DNA from 2 places in the Streptosporangium sp. NPDC001559 genome. Region 1 is predicted to be linked to the other one. Evidence: predicted binding sites of a transcription regulator. Region 1 holds the regulator's gene; the other holds the start of a gene.

Region 1 (9,250 bases):
CGGTCCCCGACGACCAGCTGCCCGTCACCCTGCCCGACATGCGTGGTGAGGCGCTGGCGCCCAAGGGCGTCTCCCCGCTGGCCTCGGCCGAGGACTGGGTCAACGTCTCCTGTCCCAAGTGCGGCGGAGCGGCCAAGCGTGACACCGACACGATGGACACCTTCGTCGACTCCTCGTGGTACTACCTGCGTTACGTGGACCCGACCTACCTGGACGGTCCCTTCGACGTGGAGAAGGTCCGCAAGTGGGGGCCGATCGACCAGTACGTCGGCGGCGTCGAGCACGCGGTGCTGCACCTGCTGTACTCACGTTTCTTCACCAAGGTCCTGCACGACATGGGCATGCTCGACTTCACCGAGCCCTTCCTGCGCCTGCTGAACCAGGGGCAGGTCATCAACCAGGGCAAGGCGATGTCGAAGTCGCTGGGCAACGGGGTCGACCTGGGCCAGCAGATCGACACCTACGGCGTCGACGCGGTCAGGCTGACCGTGCTGTTCGCCGGCCCGCCCGAGGACGACATCGACTGGGCCGACGTCTCCCCGGCCGCGTCGCAGAAGTTCCTGGCCAGGGCCTTCCGCGTCATGGCCGAGGCCGGTGCGGGCTCCGCGCCCGGCGCCGACTTCTCCACCGGTGACCTGGAGCTGCGCAAGGTCGTCCACCGGACCGTGGACGAGGTCACCAAGCTGCTCGACTCGCACCGCTTCAACGTCGCGATCGCCAGGATGATGGAGCTGACGACCGCCGCCAGGAGGGCCATCGACTCGGGCCCCGGTGCCGCAGACCCGGCGGTGCGCGAGGCCGCGGAGACCCTGGCGGTCATGCTGTCCCTGGTCGCGCCGTACGCGGCGGAGGAGGGCTGGGAGCGGCTGGGGCACTCCGCCTCCGTCGCCACCGCCGGCTGGCCGGTCGCGGAGGCGGCACTGCTGGTGCAGGAGACCGTCACCTGCGTCGTACAGGTCGCGGGCAAGGTCCGTGACCGCCTGGAGGTCTCCCCGGAGATCTCCGAGGCCGACCTGGAGGCCCTGGCGCTGGCGTCGGAGAAGGTGCAGACCTTCCTGTCCGGTGCGCCCCGCAAGGTCATCATCAGGGCCCCCAAGCTGGTCAACATCGTTCCCTGACCGTGAACGCAGAAAGGAGTGACCCTCGGTTTGAGGGTCACTCCTCGCGTTCCGGGAGAGATGCCGTCGAGGCGCCTCAGAGCTTGCGCAGCACCGCCACGACCTTGCCCAGGACGGTGGCCTCGTCGCCGGGGATCGGGTCGTAGTTCGCGTTGTGCGGAACCAGCCAGACGTGGCCGTCCTTGCGCTTGAAGGTCTTGACCGTGGCCTCGCCGTCGATCATCGCGGCGACCACGTCGCCGTTGTCGGCGACGGGCTGCTGGCGGACGACCACCCAGTCGCCGTTGGCGATCGCGGCGTCGATCATGGAGTCGCCCGTGACCTGGAGCAGGAAGAGGGTGCCCTCGCCGACGAGCTGCTTGGGCAGGGCGAAGACGTCCTCCACGCTCTCCTCGGCGAGGATCGGGCCACCGGCGGCGATCCGGCCGACGAGCGGCACGTAGGCCGCGGTCGGGCGGTTGACCGAGGTCTCATCGGCGTTCGCGTCGGGGTCGACCCACAGCACCGGCTCGCCGGGCAGGCGCACCTCCAGGGCACGCGGGCGGTGCGGGTCGCGGCGCAGGTAGCCCTTGCGCTGCAGGGCCGTCAGCTGGTGCGACACGCTGGAGGTGCTGGTCAGCTGCACCGCCTCGCCGATCTCGCGCATCGACGGCGGGTAGCCGCGCTGCTGCACCGAGTCGCGGATCACCTCAAGGATCTTGCGCTGTCTGGGGGTGAGGCCGAGGGAGTCACGCCTGCGCACCGCCAGGTCACTGACGGCCGCGCCGCTCTCGTCGCGCTCACTCATATGATCTCCTCGCTCCCGGTCTGTATTGGTTGCGTCGCACACAGCGACCGTACCTCCGCCGAAGATCATACTCAAACATTTGTTCGAATGGTCCTCGAAATCGGTGGCGGCGTGGTGTACAACATCGTACGGGAGTTCGATCGACATCGTGTTCGATTCGCCGATCTTTCTTCGACATGTGTTCGGCCAGGTCGAAGAGATGGGGGGCACCGTGAAGGCGGCCACGAGGACAACCAGGCCCACGTTGACGCTGGTCAGGGGCACCGGGGAGACGGCCGCCAGGGACGCGGGCCGTGGGGCGGCCGGGGGCGGGCGGCCCGTCGCGCGCCCCCGTGGGACGGCCGCGGGACGTGCGGGCCGTACGGTTCCGGCGGCTCCGCGGAGGCGGGCCGTCGCCGGGGGGAGGGCGGCGCGCGCGACCGTCCGGCGGGGGCGCGCCCCGGTCAGGCTGACCCGCAGGGGAAGGGTCGTGGCGGTCCTGGCGCTCACGCTCCTCGTGCTGGCGGCCTTCTGGGCGGGTGCCCTCCTGGACGCGGCCTTCGCCTCCCAGGGGGCTTTCCAGGGGGTCTCCACGGGCCTCTGTGAGTCTTGTGGCGAGTGGGGGTCCCGGGCGCTCTGAGGAGGGCCGGGCGGGGGTGCCGGCGACGGAGCGTGACGACGCGCCCCGGGCTCACCCGATAATGGATCCCGGTGATCGGCCCGTTCGCGTGCCCCGGGGAGGGGCGCCCGCACGTCGGGACGGCGCCCGCGGGCCGTACCGGAAGGGCGACACGCCCGGCTGACGCCCTTGAGCTGCGCTGATCGGCGACTTCGCTCGGGAGGGCCTTCCTAACTTGCGTTCATGGTCCGACACTCCTACGGTTGGACCACAACATCTAGTGGCTTCATCATTCCGCTCCACCATAGATTGTGTTTCTATTACCGCATCTCGACCATTCGAGGGCGTGCGTGAGCGTCTCCGCACGGAGATCGCAGAGCAGGCGGAGCAACGCGAGGAAGGTGAGCCGCTAGGCAAGTCAGGGAGGCGACACGCGTGCACTGTCCGTTCTGTCGTCATCCTGACACGCGGGTCATCGACAGCCGGTCGACCGAGGACGGCAGCGCCATCCGGCGCAGGCGCACCTGCCCGGAGTGCGGGCGCAGGTTCACCACGCAGGAGACGGTGTTGCTCATGGTGAGCAAACGCAGCGGGGTGACCGAGCCGTTCTTCAGGGACAAGGTGATCGCCGGTGTCCGGCGTGCGTGTCAGGGGCGCCCGGTGAGCGAGGACTCGCTGGCCCAGCTCGGCCAGCGGGTCGAGGAGAGCATCCGGGCGACCGGGGCCGCGGAGATCGCGGCCCACGAGGTGGGGCTGGCGATCCTGGGCCCGCTCCGCGAGCTCGACGAGGTGGCATACCTGCGTTTCGCCTCCGTCTACCGGGGCTTCGAGACCCTGGCCGACTTCGAGGCTGAGATCGAACAGCTGCGCGCCGAGCGTTCCGCACGGCGCGACTGAGTCAGTCCCCGGGCGCCGGGGGAGTACGCGGCGCGTTGAACTGGTCCGACTGGGGGCTCTGTGGAGCCCCGGAAGGGGGAAGTCATGACGGAGACGGTCAACGGCGCGGTCGCGCGCGGGGGTAAGCGGCCACGCAAGGGACTGAAGATGAAGCGCATCTTCACCACGCCCGGAGTGCACCCGTACGACCAGGTGACCTGGGAGCGCCGTGACGTCGTCATGACCAACTGGCGGGACGGCTCGGTCAACTTCGAGCAGCGGGGCGTCGAGTTCCCCGACTCCTGGTCGGTCAACGCCGCCAACATCGTGACCACCAAGTACTTCCGGGGCGCCGTCGGCACCCCGCAGCGCGAGTGGAGCCTGAAGCAGCTCGTCGACCGGGTGGTCGGCGTCTACACCAGGACCGCGGTCGAGGAGGGCTACTTCGCGACCGAGGAGGACGCCGAGATCTTCGACCACGAGCTCAAGCACGCCCTGGTCAACCAGGTCTTCAGCTTCAACTCGCCGGTCTGGTTCAACGTCGGAACCGCCTCGCCGCAGCAGGTCAGCGCCTGTTTCATCCTGGCCGTCGACGACCAGATGGAGTCCATCCTCGACTGGTACAAGGAAGAGGGTGTGATCTTCAAGGGCGGTTCGGGCTCGGGGGTGAACCTCTCCCGGATCCGTTCCTCCAAGGAACTGCTCTCCAGCGGCGGTACGGCCAGCGGCCCCGTCTCCTTCATGCGCGGCGCCGACGCCTCGGCGGGCACCATCAAGTCCGGCGGCGCCACCCGCCGCGCGGCCAAGATGGTCGTCCTGGACGTCGACCACCCCGACATCGAGGAGTTCATCGAGACCAAGGCGCGCGAGGAGGACAAGGTCCGCGCGCTGCGCGACGCCGGGTTCGACATGGACCTGGGCGGCAAGGACATCGTCTCCGTCCAGTACCAGAACGCCAACAACTCCGTGCGCGTCTCCGACGAGTTCATGCGTGCCGTCGAGAACGGCGGTGACTTCGGGCTGCGCGCCCGCCTCACCGGCGAGGTGATCGAGAAGGTCGACGCCAAGTCCCTGTTCAGGAAGATGGCCCAGGCCGCCTGGGAGTGCGCGGACCCCGGCGTCCAGTACGACGACACGATCAACGACTGGCACACCAGCCCGGAGACCGGCCGCATCACGGCGAGCAACCCCTGCTCCGAGTACCTCCACCTGGACAACTCCTCCTGCAACCTGGCCAGCATCAACCTGCTGAAGTTCCTCAGGGACGACGACACCTTCGACGTCGCGGCCTTCGTGAAGCTCACCGAGCTGATCATCACCGCGATGGACGTCTCCATCACCTTCGCCGACTTCCCGACCGAGAAGATCGACCGGACCACCCGGGCCTACCGTCAGCTCGGCATCGGCTACGCCAACCTGGGCGCGCTGCTCATGGCCACCGGCCACGCCTACGACTCCGAGGGCGGCCGGGCCATCGCCGGGGCCATCACCTCGCTGATGACCGGCGCCTCCTACCGCCGCAGCGCCGAGCTGGCCTCGGTCGTCGGGCCGTACGAGGGCTACGCCCGCAACGCCGAGGCGCACAAGCGCGTTATGCGCAAGCACGCCGCGGCCAACGACGACCTGCGCACGCTGGGCGGGATGGACCGGGTCATCCACACCGAGGCCTCCCGCCAGTGGGCCGACTGCCTCAAGCTCGGCGAGAAGAACGGCTACCGCAACGCCCAGGCCTCGCTGCTCGCGCCGACCGGCACCATCGGCCTGATGATGGACTGCGACACCACCGGCATCGAGCCCGACCTCGCCCTGGTCAAGTTCAAGAAGCTCGTCGGCGGCGGCTCCATGCAGATCGTCAACCAGACGATCCCGCGGGCGCTGCGCCAGCTCGGCTACCAGGAGGAGCAGGTCGAGGCGATCGTCGAGTACATCGCCGCGCACGGCCACGTCGTGGACGCCCCCGGCCTTCGGCCCGAGCACTACGAGGTGTTCGACTGCGCCATGGGCGAGCGGGCCATCGCTCCGATGGGCCACGTGCGGATGATGGCCGCGGCCCAGCCGTTCCTGTCCGGCGCCATCTCCAAGACCGTCAACCTGCCCGAGTCCGCGACGGTCGAGGACATCGAGCAGGTCTACATGGAGGGCTGGAAGCTCGGCCTGAAGGCCCTGGCCGTCTACCGCGACAACTGCAAGGTCGGCCAGCCGCTGTCCGCGGCGGGCAAGAAGGCCGAGGAGAAGGCCGAGCCGGCCGAGCCCGAGGTCCAGGTCGTCGAGGTCAGCCGTCCGACCAGGCGCCGGATGCCGAACCAGCGGCCCAGCACCACCACCCGCTTCACCGTGGGCGGCGCCAAGGGCTACATGACCGCCTCGTCCTACCCCGACGACGGTCTCGGCGAGGTCTTCCTGAAGATGTCCAAGCAGGGTTCCACCCTGGCGGGCGTCATGGACGCCTTCTCCGTGGCCATCTCCATCGGCCTGCAGTACGGAGTGCCGCTGGAGACCTACGTGGGCAAGTTCGTCAACATGCGCTTCGACCCGGCGGGCATGACCGACGACCCGGACATCCGGATGGCCGCCTCGGTGATGGACTACATCTTCCGTCGCCTGGCGCTCGACCACCTGCCCTACGACGAGCGGGCCGCCCTGGGGATCTTCTCGGCCTCCGAGCGCGCCGCCCAGCAGCGGGGCGAGGACCCGGCCCCGATCGCCGCGGACGAGGTCATCGCCGAGCTGGCCACCTCCGCGCCCATCGAGCGGCCCCAGCCCCGATCCGAGACCCGCACCCAGACCGTCGAGGTGGCCGCCCCCGAGCGCGCCGCGGGCTCCCTGGAGTCGCACCAGGGCCGCACCGCCGACGCGCCGCTGTGCATGACCTGCGGCACCAAGATGCGTCCCGCGGGCAGTTGCTACGTCTGCGAGGGCTGCGGCTCGACCAGCGGCTGCAGCTGACACGTCCGTGAACCGGGGAGCCGGTGAGCCACATGGCTCACCGGCTCCCCGTCGTCTCTCCCGGTCACGGGCAAAGGGAGTGGCGCGGGGAAAGGGAGTTGAGTCTCCAGTGAGTGGAGACGGCACAGTGGTGCCGTGAGCGAAGGCACGGAGCTTTTCACGATCGGGCAGCTCGCCCGCCGTACGGGACTACCGGTGCGGACGATCCGTTTCTGGTCGGACAGCGGCCTGGTGCCGCCGACCGAGCGGTCCGCGGGCGGTTACCGTCTCTACGACGCGCGAGCGGTCGCCCGGCTCGACCTCGTCAGGACCCTGCGCGAACTCGGGTTCGGTCTTGAGGCGGTCGAGGAGGTCCTGTGCCGGGCCACGACGGTCGCCCAGGTCGCCGAGGCGCATGTCGCGGCGCTTGAGGCGGAGATCCGTACCCTGCGGCTGCGCCGCGCCGTGCTGAGCACGGTCGCCAAGCGCGGCAGCACGATCGAGGAGGCGTCACTGATGCACAGACTGGCCAGGCTGTCCGCGCGGGAGCGGCAGCAGATCATCGATGACTTCGTGGACCGCGTCCTCGCCGGGCTCGACCTCGGCGAGGGCCCGTCACTGGGCATCGCGAACGGCATGCGGCAGGTGAACACCGAACTGCCGGACGAGCCGAGCCCGGAGCAGGTGGACGCCTGGATGGAGCTGGCGGAGCTCGTCGAGGACGAGGACTTCCAGCGCCGGGTCAGGGAGATGGTGGTGGCGGGCCAGAACGCGGACGGTCCCGCGGGCTCGCCGGACCACCAGGCCGTCATGGAGCACGCGGTCCCGGCCCAGGCGGCGGGGGTCGCGCCGGACTCGGCCGAGGGACGGGCCGTGCTCGACCTGATCGTCGCGCCGGAGACCCCGGCGCGGGAGCGGGTACGGCTGGCGGAGCAGGTGGAGCTGTTCAGCGACCTGCGGGTCGAGCGGTACTGGCAGCTGGTGTCGGCCATCAACGGGCGCCCGCCGTTCCCTCCGGCCGTGGCGGCCTTTCTCTGGCTGGCCGCCGCGCTCAGGGCGTCCGCCGAGGCGTGAGTCGTCCGATTCCTGCAAGACCGTGGCTGTGACCTCCGGTTAGGTTGGGCCGTGCGCGGCCCGGGACGCGCGCACCGAGCACGGCACCTCAACCGGAAAGACACGGATATGCGGACACGTCTGAGTTTCGTGGGAATCGTCGTCAAGGACATGGCCAGGTCGCTGGCGTTCTACCGCCGGCTGGGTCTGGACCTGCCGCCGGAGGCGGACGGGGAGCCGCACGTCGAGGCGGATCTGCCCGGGGGGCTGAAGCTCGTCTGGGACACGGTCGAGACGCTCCACGGTTTCGACCCGGGCTGGCGGCCGCCCACCGGAGATTCCCGGACGGCGTTCGCCTTCGAGTTCGACACCCCCGCCGAGGTGGACGCCGCCTACGAAGAGCTCGTCTCCCTGGGCTACGAGGGCCACAAGGAGCCCTGGGACGCGTTCTGGGGGCAGCGGTACGCCATCGTCCACGACCCCGACGGCAACGGCGTCGATCTGTTCGCCGCGAACGGCTGAGGGCGTCAGCAGGCGCAGGAGACGCCGAGGACGGGGGCGGTCAGCGGGTCGGGCGCACGCCGGGAGACTCCCTCCGAGGTCTCGACGGGCAGGCCCTCCCTGGCCCAGTACTCGAAGCCGCCGATCATCTCCTTGACGGGGTGACCGAGCCTGGCGAACTCCAGGGCCGCCCTGGTGGCGCCGTTGCAGCCCGGTCCCCAGCAGTAGGTCACCACGGTCGCCCCCGTGGGGACCACCTCGGCCGCGCGGGTGGCGATGTCGCCGGTCGGCAGGTGTACGGCTCCCGCGACGTGGCCCTGGAGCCAGGCCTGGACGCCGCGTGTGTCGACCACGACGACGTCCGGGACTCCGGCCGCCAGGTCGGCTGCCACGTCGGAGACGTCGGTCTCGAAGGCGAGCCGGGCGGCGAAGTGGGCGATCGCCGTGGCGCTCTCCGCGGCGGGGACCGCGGTGACGGCGGATGAGGGGGCGGACATCACATGCCTTTCTCGAAGAACGGTGCCGTGCGGGAGACATGGTTTCGCGCACGGCGCCTCTCCGACCAGTGGCGTGAACGCCGCTTATCGCTAATATCCCGCCATGTCGCTTCTCTTCCCGCGACGGCGGGCGCACACCGTGTCCGCCGTCGCCTTCGACGGCATGGCCCCCTTCGAGCTCGGCTGCGTGGTGGAGATCTTCGGTATCCCCAGGCCCGAACTCGACGTCCCCTGGTACGAGCTGACGGTCTGCGCCGAGACCCCGGCCGACCTGCGGGTCGTCGGAGGGTTCACCATGCGGGCCGGGCACGGGCTCGACGTGGCGGCGGCGGCGGACACGGTGATCGTGCCCGCGGTCGCGGACGTGCGGGGGGAGGTCTCCGCGGGGCTGGTCACGGCGCTGCGGACGGCGCACGAGCGTGGGGCAAGGATCGTGTCGATCTGTTCGGGGGCCTTCGCGCTGGCGGCCGCGGGGCTGCTCGACGGGCGTGAGGCGACCACCCACTGGAGGTACGCCGACCTGCTGAGGGAGAGGTTCCCCCTGGTCAGGGTCAACCCCGACGTCCTGTACGTGGACGGCGGGGACGTGCTGACCAGCGCGGGCAGCGCCGCGGGCCTCGACCTGCTGCTGCACCTGGTCCGCACGGACCACGGTCCCGGAGTGGCCAACTCGGTCGCGCGCAGGCTGGTCGTCCCGCCGCACCGGGAGGGCGGGCAGGCCCAGTTCGTCCAGGCCCCGGTGGCGCCCGCGGAGGAGGACGACGCGGTGGCCGCCGCGATGGCCTGGGCGCTCGGGCACCTGGCCGAGCCGATCACGGTCGCCGGGATGGCCGGGGCCGCCCGCATGTCGCAGCGCACCTTCCTGCGGCACTTCGCCCGCCAGACCGGGACCAGC
Region 2 (9,250 bases), on a different contig from region 1:
CGGGCAGTTTGCCTTTCTTGCGCACCGGAACGAAGCCCGCGCCCGCCCGATAGGCCGTGGGAGCGGCCAGGATGAAGCCTCTGGCCTCGATCCCGACGACCTTGTCGACCTGGTGGAGCCCGGCGAAACCGTCGATCACGGCGGCCAGGGCCTCAGGATCGGCGAGCAGCGGGGTGATGTCCTTGAAGAGGACGCCGGGCTGGGGGTAGTCGCGGATGTCCCGGACGTGGTCCAGGATCAGCCTGCTCAGGTCACTCATCGTCGCTCCCTCAAGGAAAAGCCTCCGTCCCCTCGGCGGGGACGGAGGCCTTGCTGACTTCCGGCTACTTCTTCTTACGCTTGTCGCCTTCGGGCGCCGAGCCGTTGGCGGCCCCCGCGGGGACCGGCTGCTTGGCCCCCTTGACCGTCTGGCCGCCCTTGCCCCCGCCGCTCTGGGAGGAGAGCCTGCGGGCGATCGCCTGGTAGCGCGGCTCGCGCTCCTTCAGCGTGACCAGCATCGGCGTGGCCACGCACAGGGACGAGTAGGTACCGACGATCATGCCGACGAACAGGGCCAGCGAGAGGTCCCTCAGCGTGCCCGCGCCGAACAGCGTGGTGCCGATGAACAGGATCGCGGCCACCGGCAGGATCGCCACCAGGGTGGTGTTCAGCGACCTGATCAGCGTGTGGTTCAGCGCGTTGTTCGCCGCCTGCGTGTAGGTCATCTTGGAGGTCGTGCCGAGCTTGGCGGTGACCTCCTTGATCATGTCGAACACGACGACCGCGTCGTACAGGGAGTATCCGAGGATCGTCAGGAAGCCCAGCAGGGTCGCCGGGGTGACCTCGAACTGGGTCCACGCGTAGACGCCCGCGGTGATCACCAGGTCGTGGAGGAGCGCCACGACCGCCGACAACGCCATCTTCCACTCGAAGGCCACCGTGAGGTACAGGATGATCGCCAGCATGAAGACGATCAGACCGGTGACCGCCTTGTCGGCCACCTGACCGCCCCACGAGGCGCCGATCACCTGGAGGGTGACCTCGTTCTGCTGTATGCCGTACTTCCGGGCGACCGCCTTCTGGACGGTGGTCACCCGCTCGGGGGGCATGCTGTCGGTGGTGACCCGCCAGCCGTTGTTGGTCGTCTGCACGATGACCTGGTGGGCGCCCGCGCCGTTGAAGGTGTCGCGGACCTCCTCGATGTGGGCGCTGGGCGCCTTGAAGGAGAAGACCGAGCCGCCCCTGAACTCGACGCCCAGGTTGAGGCCTCCGTTGAAGACCAGGCCCGCGATGGACACCAGCAGCAGCACGGCGGACAGGCCGTACCAGAGCTTCCTGCGTCCGACGAAGTCGACGTCGATCTCGCCGCGGTACAACCGACTCGCGATGCCGGACATCATGCCTCCTGCGGAACGGTCTTGGTACCGGCGACCGTCGCGATGCTCATGCGCTCGGCGTCGAGACCGGAAAGCTTGTGTCCCTTGGCGAAGAACTTCAGCCTGGCCAGCAGCGTGACGAACGGCTTGGTGAACAGGAAGACCACGACGATGTCGATGAGCGTGGTCAGGCCCATCGCGAAGGCGAACCCGGCCACACCGCCGACGGCCAGGAAGTACAGCACGACGGCGGCGATGAACATGACCGCGTCGGCGATCAGGATCGTCCGGCGGGCGCGGGTCCAGGCGACCTCGACGGCCGTGCGCAGCGACCGGCGGCCCTCCTTCATCTCATCTCGTATTCGTTCGAAGTAGACGATGAAGGAGTCGGCGGTGATACCGATCGAGACGATGAGGCCGATGATGTGCGGCAGCGACAGGCGGAAGCCCGCGAAGGCGCCGAGGATCACGACCGCCTGGTAGGTGAGGATCGAGGCGGCCAGCAGGCTCAGCACCGAGACGACGCCAAGGCCGCGGTAGTACAGCATGGAGTAGACGACCACCAGGGCCAGGCCGATGCCACCGGCGATCATGCCGCCGCGCAGCTGGTCCGCGCCCAGGGTCGAGGAGACCTCGTCGATCGAGCTCTTCTCGAACTTCAGCGGCAGCGCGCCGAACTTCAGCTGGCCGGCCAGCTCGTTGGCCGTCACCTGGGTGAAGTTGCCGGAGATCTGCGCCCGGCCGCCGGTGATGGGCTCCTGGATGACCGGCGCGGAGATGATCACACCGTCCAGGACCATGGCGACCTGGTTGCGCGGCGGCTGGGAGTTGAACGCGGTGGTGGTCACCTTGGACCACTGGTCGGGGCCCTGCCCCTTGAAGGAGAGCTGGACGAGCCACTCACCGGTGGTCTGGTCGACGCCCGCGTTGGCGCTGGCGATCGCGCTTCCGGTGACGGCCGCCTTGTCGAGGACGTACTTGGCGCTGCCGTCCTGGCTGCAGCCGGCGTACTGCTTGTTGGGGTCGTCCTGGGCGCCCTGGCCCTTGTTCTTGGAGCAGTCGAGGGCCTCGAACTGCTTGAGCACCGCCGGGTCGATGCCGGTGGTGTCCACGTCGGCCAGCGGGTTGTCCGCGGGCGAGGAGGGCTGGGGCGAGGGGGCGCCGCTCTGACCGGGCTTGGCCGAGGGGGAGGCCTCCGCCTTGTCGCCCTTCTTGCCGGTGTCCTGCTTGCTCTCCTGCTTGCCGGTGGCGGTCGGGGTCGCCTCCGGGCTGGGGTTGAGGAGCGCCGCCGACAGGGCGCGGCCCGCGGGCGAGGCGCTCGGGTTCGCGGCGGCCGTCGCGGTCGGCTCCGGCGTCTTCGTACCCTGCTCGGCCGCGGGGGAGGCGGACGGGGCGGGGGACTTGTCGCCCTTCTTGCCGGGAGCCGTCGAGGAGGGGGAGGATGACGGCGTCGGCGCCTGGGTGGGCATCTGCCCCGGCGGCTGGGGTGCCCCGGCCGCGACCGCCATCACCTGACGGAAACGCAGTTCCGCGGTGGTGCCGACCAGCTTGACGACTTCCTCCTGGCCAACTCCGGGGACGGAGATGACGATGTTGTCACCGGATTTGGCGACCTCGGCGTCGGAGATACCGCTGCCGTTCACCCTGTTTCGGATGATGCCGACGGCGAGATCCAGGCTTTCCTCTGTGGGAGCCGTGCCGTTCGGGGTGACGGGCTGCAGTGTCACTGTCGTGCCACCGGCGAGGTCGAGGCCATATTCGGGGGTGTAAGCCCTGTTCAGGAGCATCACCCCGCCCATGGCGAGAATAATCGCCAGTAGCAGTAGGAGCACGCGCCCCGGTCTGCTCTGGCCGCTGGTCGGTCGGGCCACTGGTCGTCAGTTCTTTCGGCTATAGGGAATGTTGGCGAGCCTACTTATCACTTCTTGGTCGTCGAGTCCTGGTCGTCACCGGGCGACTGCGCGGTTTCCACCACATTGTCATCCACGGTGTCGGTGTTCTCGGCGTCGCCCTGAGCGTCGTCGACCGGGCCCACCACACGCCCGATCGCGGCCTTGACCCAGCGGGTCTCGACGCCGGGGGCGATCTCCAGGATCACATCTTCGGCGTCGATCGCCACCACAGTCGCGAAAAGCCCGGTAGTGGTCATGATGCGGGTCCCCGGGGTGAGGGAGTTCTGCATCTGTGACTGCTCCTGCTGCCGCTTACGCTGCGGCCTGATCAGCAGGAAGTAGAACACCACGACCATCAGCGCGATCATGATAAGGCTGGAGTAATTGCCGCCCATTGGGCCGCTCCTTCGGTTAAGGATGACCGGCCGGGGCCGGACGTCATGTGAGGCCACGCCGCGCTCAGCACGTCAGCCTACACAGCCAGCCAAGCCACGGAGTTTAGGCGAGCTGTTAGGAGCGCGGCAACGAGGTCACGTTCTGGCGCGCGGGGAAGTTCCCATTTTGATACGGTTGTCACCTTTTTGTGATCAACCCCGTGCGTTTTCTCACCGTAACTCAACGTCAGGAAGCCGCGGGGTCATCCCCAAGATCGTGCAGGTCAGGCCCCTGGCCGGGCATCGGCACCGCGCCGAAGGCTCCGGGAGGGGGCGTCAACCCCAGGTGGACCCAGGCCGCCGCGGTCGCGACGCGTCCGCGAGGGGTGCGGGCCAGCAGGCCCTGCCGTACCAGGAACGGCTCCGCGACCACCTCGACGGTCTCCGGCTCCTCCCCCACCGCGACCGCCAGTGTTGACAGACCGACGGGGCCGCCACCGAACTTTCCGAGCAGGGCACCCAGGACGGCGCGGTCGAGACGGTCGAGCCCCTCGGCGTCCACCTCGTAGAGGTTCAGCGCCGCGGCGGCGACGTCCCTGCTGATCACCCCGTCCGCCCGGACCTCGGCGAAGTCGCGCACCCGGCGCAGCAGCCGGTTGGCGATGCGGGGCGTGCCCCGGGAACGCCCGGCGATCTCGTGCGCCGCGTCGCCGGGGAGCCGCAGGCCGAGCAGCCGCGCCGAGCGGTGCAGCACCTGTTCGAGCTCGGCGGCCTCGTAGAAGTCCATGTGCGCGACGAAGCCGAACCTGTCACGCAGCGGCGCGGGCAGTAGGCCCGCCCTGGTGGTCGCCCCGACCAGGGTGAAGGGCGCCACCTCCAGCGGGATGGCGGTCGCGCCCGGCCCCTTGCCGACCACGATGTCGACACGGAAGTCCTCCATCGCGAGGTAGAGCATCTCCTCGGCGGGACGGGCCATCCGGTGGATCTCGTCGATGAAGAGGACCTCTCCCTCGGAGAGGGTGGACAGGATCGCCGCGAGGTCACCCGCCCGTTCGAGGGCGGGCCCGGAGGTGAGCCTGAGCGGCGCGGAGAGCTCCGCCGCGATGATCATCGAGAGGGTCGTCTTGCCCAGACCGGGCGCGCCGCTCATCAGCACGTGGTCGGGGGGACGGTTGCGCCGCAACGCGCTGTGCAGCACCAGGGAGAGCTGCTCGCGCACCCGCGCCTGGCCGATGAACTCCTCAAGACGTTTGGGGCGCAGCGCGGCCTCGATCAGGCGCTCGTCACCCTCCATCTCGGGTGAGACCAGGTCCCGTTCTGCGCTCACGTCGTCTCCGCCTTTCCCGTGCTCTGTCTCACCGGACGCTCAGCACGCGAAGCGCGGCCTTGAGCAGCACGGCGACCTGGGGAACCCTGCCCTGCGCGATCTCGGCGTCGGCCTGGACGGCCACCGTGGCGACCGCCTCGTCGGCGTCCCTGACCGAGTAGCCGAGACCGACCAGGCCCGAGTGCACCTGGTCGCGCCAGGGCGGGACGGCGGCGGTGCCGTCGAGCGCGGCGTTGACCGCCTCCTCCGGCGTGCCGAGCTTGTCCTTGAGGTCGACGATGATCCGCTGAGCGCCCTTGGGGCCGACTCCGGGAACCCTGGTCAGCGCCTTGACGTCGGCGCTCGCCACCGCGATCCGCAGGGCGTTCGGCGTGTGCACGGCGAGCATGGCGAGGGCGACCTTGGGGCCGACCCCGTTGGCCGTCTGCAGCAGCTCGAAGACCAGGCGCTCGTCGTCGGTGCCGAAGCCGAACAGTGTCAGGGAGTCCTCCCTGACCACGAGCGAGGTGGCCAACCTGGCCTCCTCCCCCACCCGCAGCGCCGCCAGTGTGCCGGGGGTGCAGTGGACGAGCACGCCGATCCCGCCGACCTCGACCACCGCTCCCTCCGGAGCGATCGCGGCCACCCGTCCCCGCACCGAGGCGATCACTTCGTGCTTCCCTTCGAATATCCGGCCCTGCCCCCGCCACGGAAGTAGGCGGCGGCGCTCGTGCCGGGAGCGGCGGCCTTCGCGACCGCCTCCGCGAGCCTGTTGCGCGCCCCGCCCCGCCACACGTGGCAGATCGCGAGGGCGAGGGCGTCGGCGGCGTCGGCGGGTTTGGGCATCTCGTCCAGGCGCAGGAGCCTGGTCACCATCGTGCCGACCTGTCGTTTGTCCGCGGTGCCGCTACCGGTGATCGCGGCCTTGACCTCGGAGGGCGTGTGCAGCGCCACCGGCAGTCCCCGGCGGGAGGCGCACAGGATCGCCACCGCGGAGGCCTGTGCGGTGCCCATCACCGTCCTGAGGTTGTGCTGGGCGAAGACCCGCTCCACGGCGACCGCGTCCGGCTTGATCTCGTCGAGCCAGCTCTCGATGCCCGCCTCGATCGCCACGAGCCTCGCACCGGTCTCGTCTTCCGCGGGGGTGCGCACGACCCCGACCTTGACCAGGGTCAGCGGTGCCCCCGGCCGTCCCTCGACCGCGCCGAGCCCGCACCGGGTCAGCCCGGGATCGACCCCCATCACCCGCAGTTCGGGCAACCGCACCGGCACGCCTCCACTCGCCGAACACCTGTTCGGTGCCAGACTCTACCGCCTGCGCGCACACGACGCACGGTTCCCGGGAAGGCGCCCCTCAGAAGTGGTCCAGCATGTACGGCCTGGCGTGGAAGGCCCCGTCCAGGGCGGCGTCGCCGTCCGCGGGACCGGTCAGTCCGCCGGTCCTGCGCAGGGTCGCGGCCGGGACCCCGCAGAACAGCGCGGAGAACGCCCCCGCCGTGAGGACGGGCAGAGCCGGGGGGAGGGTGCCCGCGGGCTCGGCCGTCGCCCGCCCTCCGGAGACGGACAGGTGCCAGGGCCCGGAGTTCCCCGGTCGCTGGGGGTCCTCGACCTGGATCACGGTGTCGAGGGTGACGCCGGGCGGGAAACCCCGCTCGCGGATCGCCGCGGCCAGGTCGACGACGCGGAACATCCAGCGGGTCTGGCCCACCTCGTCCGTCGGGCGGTTCCCGATCAGCCAGAAGACGGGGTCGTCGGGGGCCACGACCGCGTGGACGGACCTGGCGATCGAGGCCGAGGAACCGACCAGGGACCACAGCGTCCGCGCGGTCGCCTCCGAGCCCGCGACCAGGACGGGAACCTCCAGGTCCTGATCGCGCCAGCGGTAGACGACGAGGCCGTCGTGCGCGAGGTAGACGAAGTCGTCCCCGTTCGCCAGGCGCGCCCGCCAGACGTCGGCGTCCCAGCAGACGGGGCCGCAGGCGCGGGTGGCCAGGTGGACTCCCCGCAGGACCGAGACAATCCGCTCTGCGTCCTCCGGCCCGGCCCTGCGGATCTGGACCTGCTCGGTCCGCCCGATGGTCCGCAGCGCCTCGGCGGGCAGTACGGCCCGGTGCATGGCCCCGGCGTGCTCCCAGCCCAGCGAGCGGTAGATGTGGGTGGTGGCCGGGTAGAGGGCGGAGACCGGGTGCCCGAGGCGGGCGCAGCGTTCGAGGGTGGCCAGCATGATGGTCCGGCCGGCTCCCCCGCCCCTGTCCTCCGGGGCGACGGTCACCGAGGCGACGCCGCCGAGGGAGATCGGCCTGCCGTGCCAGTACTGGGTGAAGTCGTTGATCCGGCTCGTCGCGACCAGGCGGGCGCCGTCGAAGAGACCGAGGTATCTCCCCGCTTCGAGCGCCGGGGTCACCATCCCGACCCACTGCCGCTGGACCGTCTCCGACACCGGTCCGAAGGCCCGCCTGCGATTGTCCGTCACCGCGTCGAGATCGTCCGCGGTCAGTTCACGTAGCTCCACAGCCACCCAACCTAGGCGGCGTGGTCCGGGCGGGGCGAATCGGCCGTCCCGCCCGGCGCGACGGCCGTTCAGGCGTCGAGCTTCTCCAGGACATCGTCGGAGACGTCGAAGTTGGCCCAGACGTTCTGGACGTCGTCGCTGTCCTCGAGGGCGTCGATCAGCCTGAAGACCTTGCGGGCGCCGTCCTCGTCGAGCGGGACGTTCATCGTCGGCACGAAGCTGGACTCGGCGGAGTCGTAGTCGATGCCGGACTCCTGCAGGGCCTTGCGGACCGGGACGAGGTCGGTGGCCTCGGAGACGACCTCGAACTGGTCGCCGAGGTCGTTGACCTCCTCGGCGCCGGCGTCGAGGACCGCGGTCAGCACGTCGTCCTCGCTCAGCGAGCCCTTGGGCACCAGCACGACGCCCTTGCGGTTGAACATGTAGGACACCGAACCCGGGTCGGCCAGCGAGCCGCCGTTGCGGGTCAGGGCGACGCGGACCTCGGAGGCGGCGCGGTTGCGGTTGTCGGTGAGGCACTCGATCAGCACCGCGACCCCACCCGGGGCGTAGCCCTCGTACATGATGGTCTGCCAGTCGGCGCCGCCCGCCTCAAGGCCGCCGCCGCGCTTGCGCGCGCGTTCGATGTTGTCGATCGGGACCGAGCTCTTGCGCGCCTTGGTGATGGCGTCGTACAGCGTCGGGTTGCCGTCCGGGTCGGGGCCGCCGGTTCGGGCCGCGACCTCGATGTTCTTGATGAGCTTGGCGAACAGCTTGCCCCGCTTGGAGTCAAGCGCGGCCTTCTTGTGCTTCGTCGTCGCCCATTTGGAGTGGCCGGACATCGGCTAGAGCTCCCTCACCATGTCAACAAAATATGAATGCACACCGACATCCCCGGTAAGTTCCGGGTGGAAGGACGTGGCGAGCAGCGGTCCTTGGCGGACCGCGACGATCCTATCCCCAGCTTCGGCCCGAGCCAGCACTTCGACATCGGAACCGACAGATTCCACCCACGGGGCGCGAATGAAGATCGTCCGTATCGAGCCCCGGCCCGCGAAGTCGAGGTCCGCCTCGAAGGAGTCGACCTGACGGCCGAAGGCGTTGCGGCGGACCACCATGTCGATGCCGCCGATGGTCTGCTGGCCCTCGATGCCGCCCTCGATCCGGTCGGCCAGCATGATCATGCCCGCGCACGAGCCGTAGGCGGGCATGCCGCCCTTGATCCTCATCCTGAGCGGTTCGAGGAGTTCGAAGGTCTCGGCGAGTTTCCACATCGTGGTCGACTCCCCGCCGGGGATGACCAGGCCGTCGACCGCCTCCAGCTCACCGGGGCGCCGTACGGCGACGGCCCTGGCACCCGCCGCCTCCAGTGCGCGCGTGTGCTCACGCACGTCTCCCTGCAGGGCGAACACTCCGATGGTCGGGGCGATGCTCACAGTGGTCCTCTCAAGGGGCTTGGAACGCCCCTTCAGCGTATGGCCACTGTGCGCGTCGCCCCAAACCGGGTCAAGCCGGGGCAGAGGCATCCTGGAAGGTGTGGTCGACGTCGATCCGCTCCAGGCTCCTCATGTGATGGCGCCTGCCGTACAGGACGGCCATGCCCGCCAGGCAGCAGGCCGCGCCCAGGACGTACGGCACCGCGGGCCCCACCTCCTCGCCCAGCTTGGTGACGACGTAGGGCGCGAGCGCGCCGCCCATCCAGCGCACGAAGTTGTATCCGGCGGAGGCGACCGGCCTCGGCGCGTCGGAGACCTCCATGGCCGCCTCGGTGAACACGGTGTTGTTCAGGCCGATCGGGAGGCCGGACAGGACGACGAAGACGACGACGCCCG

Evidence for each region. Region 1 encodes LexA, which represses DNA repair genes until DNA is damaged. Its sites were predicted from a motif close to TCGAACANNTGTTCGA; they were not measured.
Region 2: a site for LexA is predicted at 6,211-6,226, ahead of ruvC (crossover junction endodeoxyribonuclease RuvC). Genes of this name have one in related genera too.

What each region holds. Positions count from the first base shown of each region.
Region 1 covers NZ_JBIAVG010000016.1:35,477-44,726, forward strand. The annotation lists gene leuS (leucine--tRNA ligase) at 1-1,118, shown strand, start outside; gene lexA (transcriptional repressor LexA) at 1,195-1,905, opposite strand; gene ACFYY8_RS30775 (hypothetical protein) at 2,105-2,524, shown strand; gene nrdR (transcriptional regulator NrdR) at 2,939-3,400, shown strand; gene ACFYY8_RS30785 (vitamin B12-dependent ribonucleotide reductase) at 3,485-6,325, shown strand; gene ACFYY8_RS30790 (MerR family transcriptional regulator) at 6,461-7,378, shown strand; gene ACFYY8_RS30795 (VOC family protein) at 7,487-7,879, shown strand; gene ACFYY8_RS30800 (rhodanese-like domain-containing protein) at 7,885-8,355, opposite strand; gene ftrA (transcriptional regulator FtrA) at 8,459-9,250, shown strand, end outside.
Region 2 covers NZ_JBIAVG010000029.1:46,605-55,854, forward strand. The annotation lists gene ACFYY8_RS40480 (adenine phosphoribosyltransferase) at 1-259, opposite strand, end outside; gene secF (protein translocase subunit SecF) at 324-1,379, opposite strand; gene secD (protein translocase subunit SecD) at 1,376-3,187, opposite strand; gene yajC (preprotein translocase subunit YajC) at 3,274-3,642, opposite strand; gene ruvB (Holliday junction branch migration DNA helicase RuvB) at 3,869-4,915, opposite strand; gene ruvA (Holliday junction branch migration protein RuvA) at 4,977-5,597, opposite strand; gene ruvC (crossover junction endodeoxyribonuclease RuvC) at 5,594-6,178, opposite strand; gene eis (enhanced intracellular survival protein Eis) at 6,282-7,439, opposite strand; gene ACFYY8_RS40520 (YebC/PmpR family DNA-binding transcriptional regulator) at 7,508-8,260, opposite strand; gene pdxT (pyridoxal 5'-phosphate synthase glutaminase subunit PdxT) at 8,264-8,854, opposite strand; gene ACFYY8_RS40530 (MFS transporter) at 8,925-9,250, opposite strand, start outside.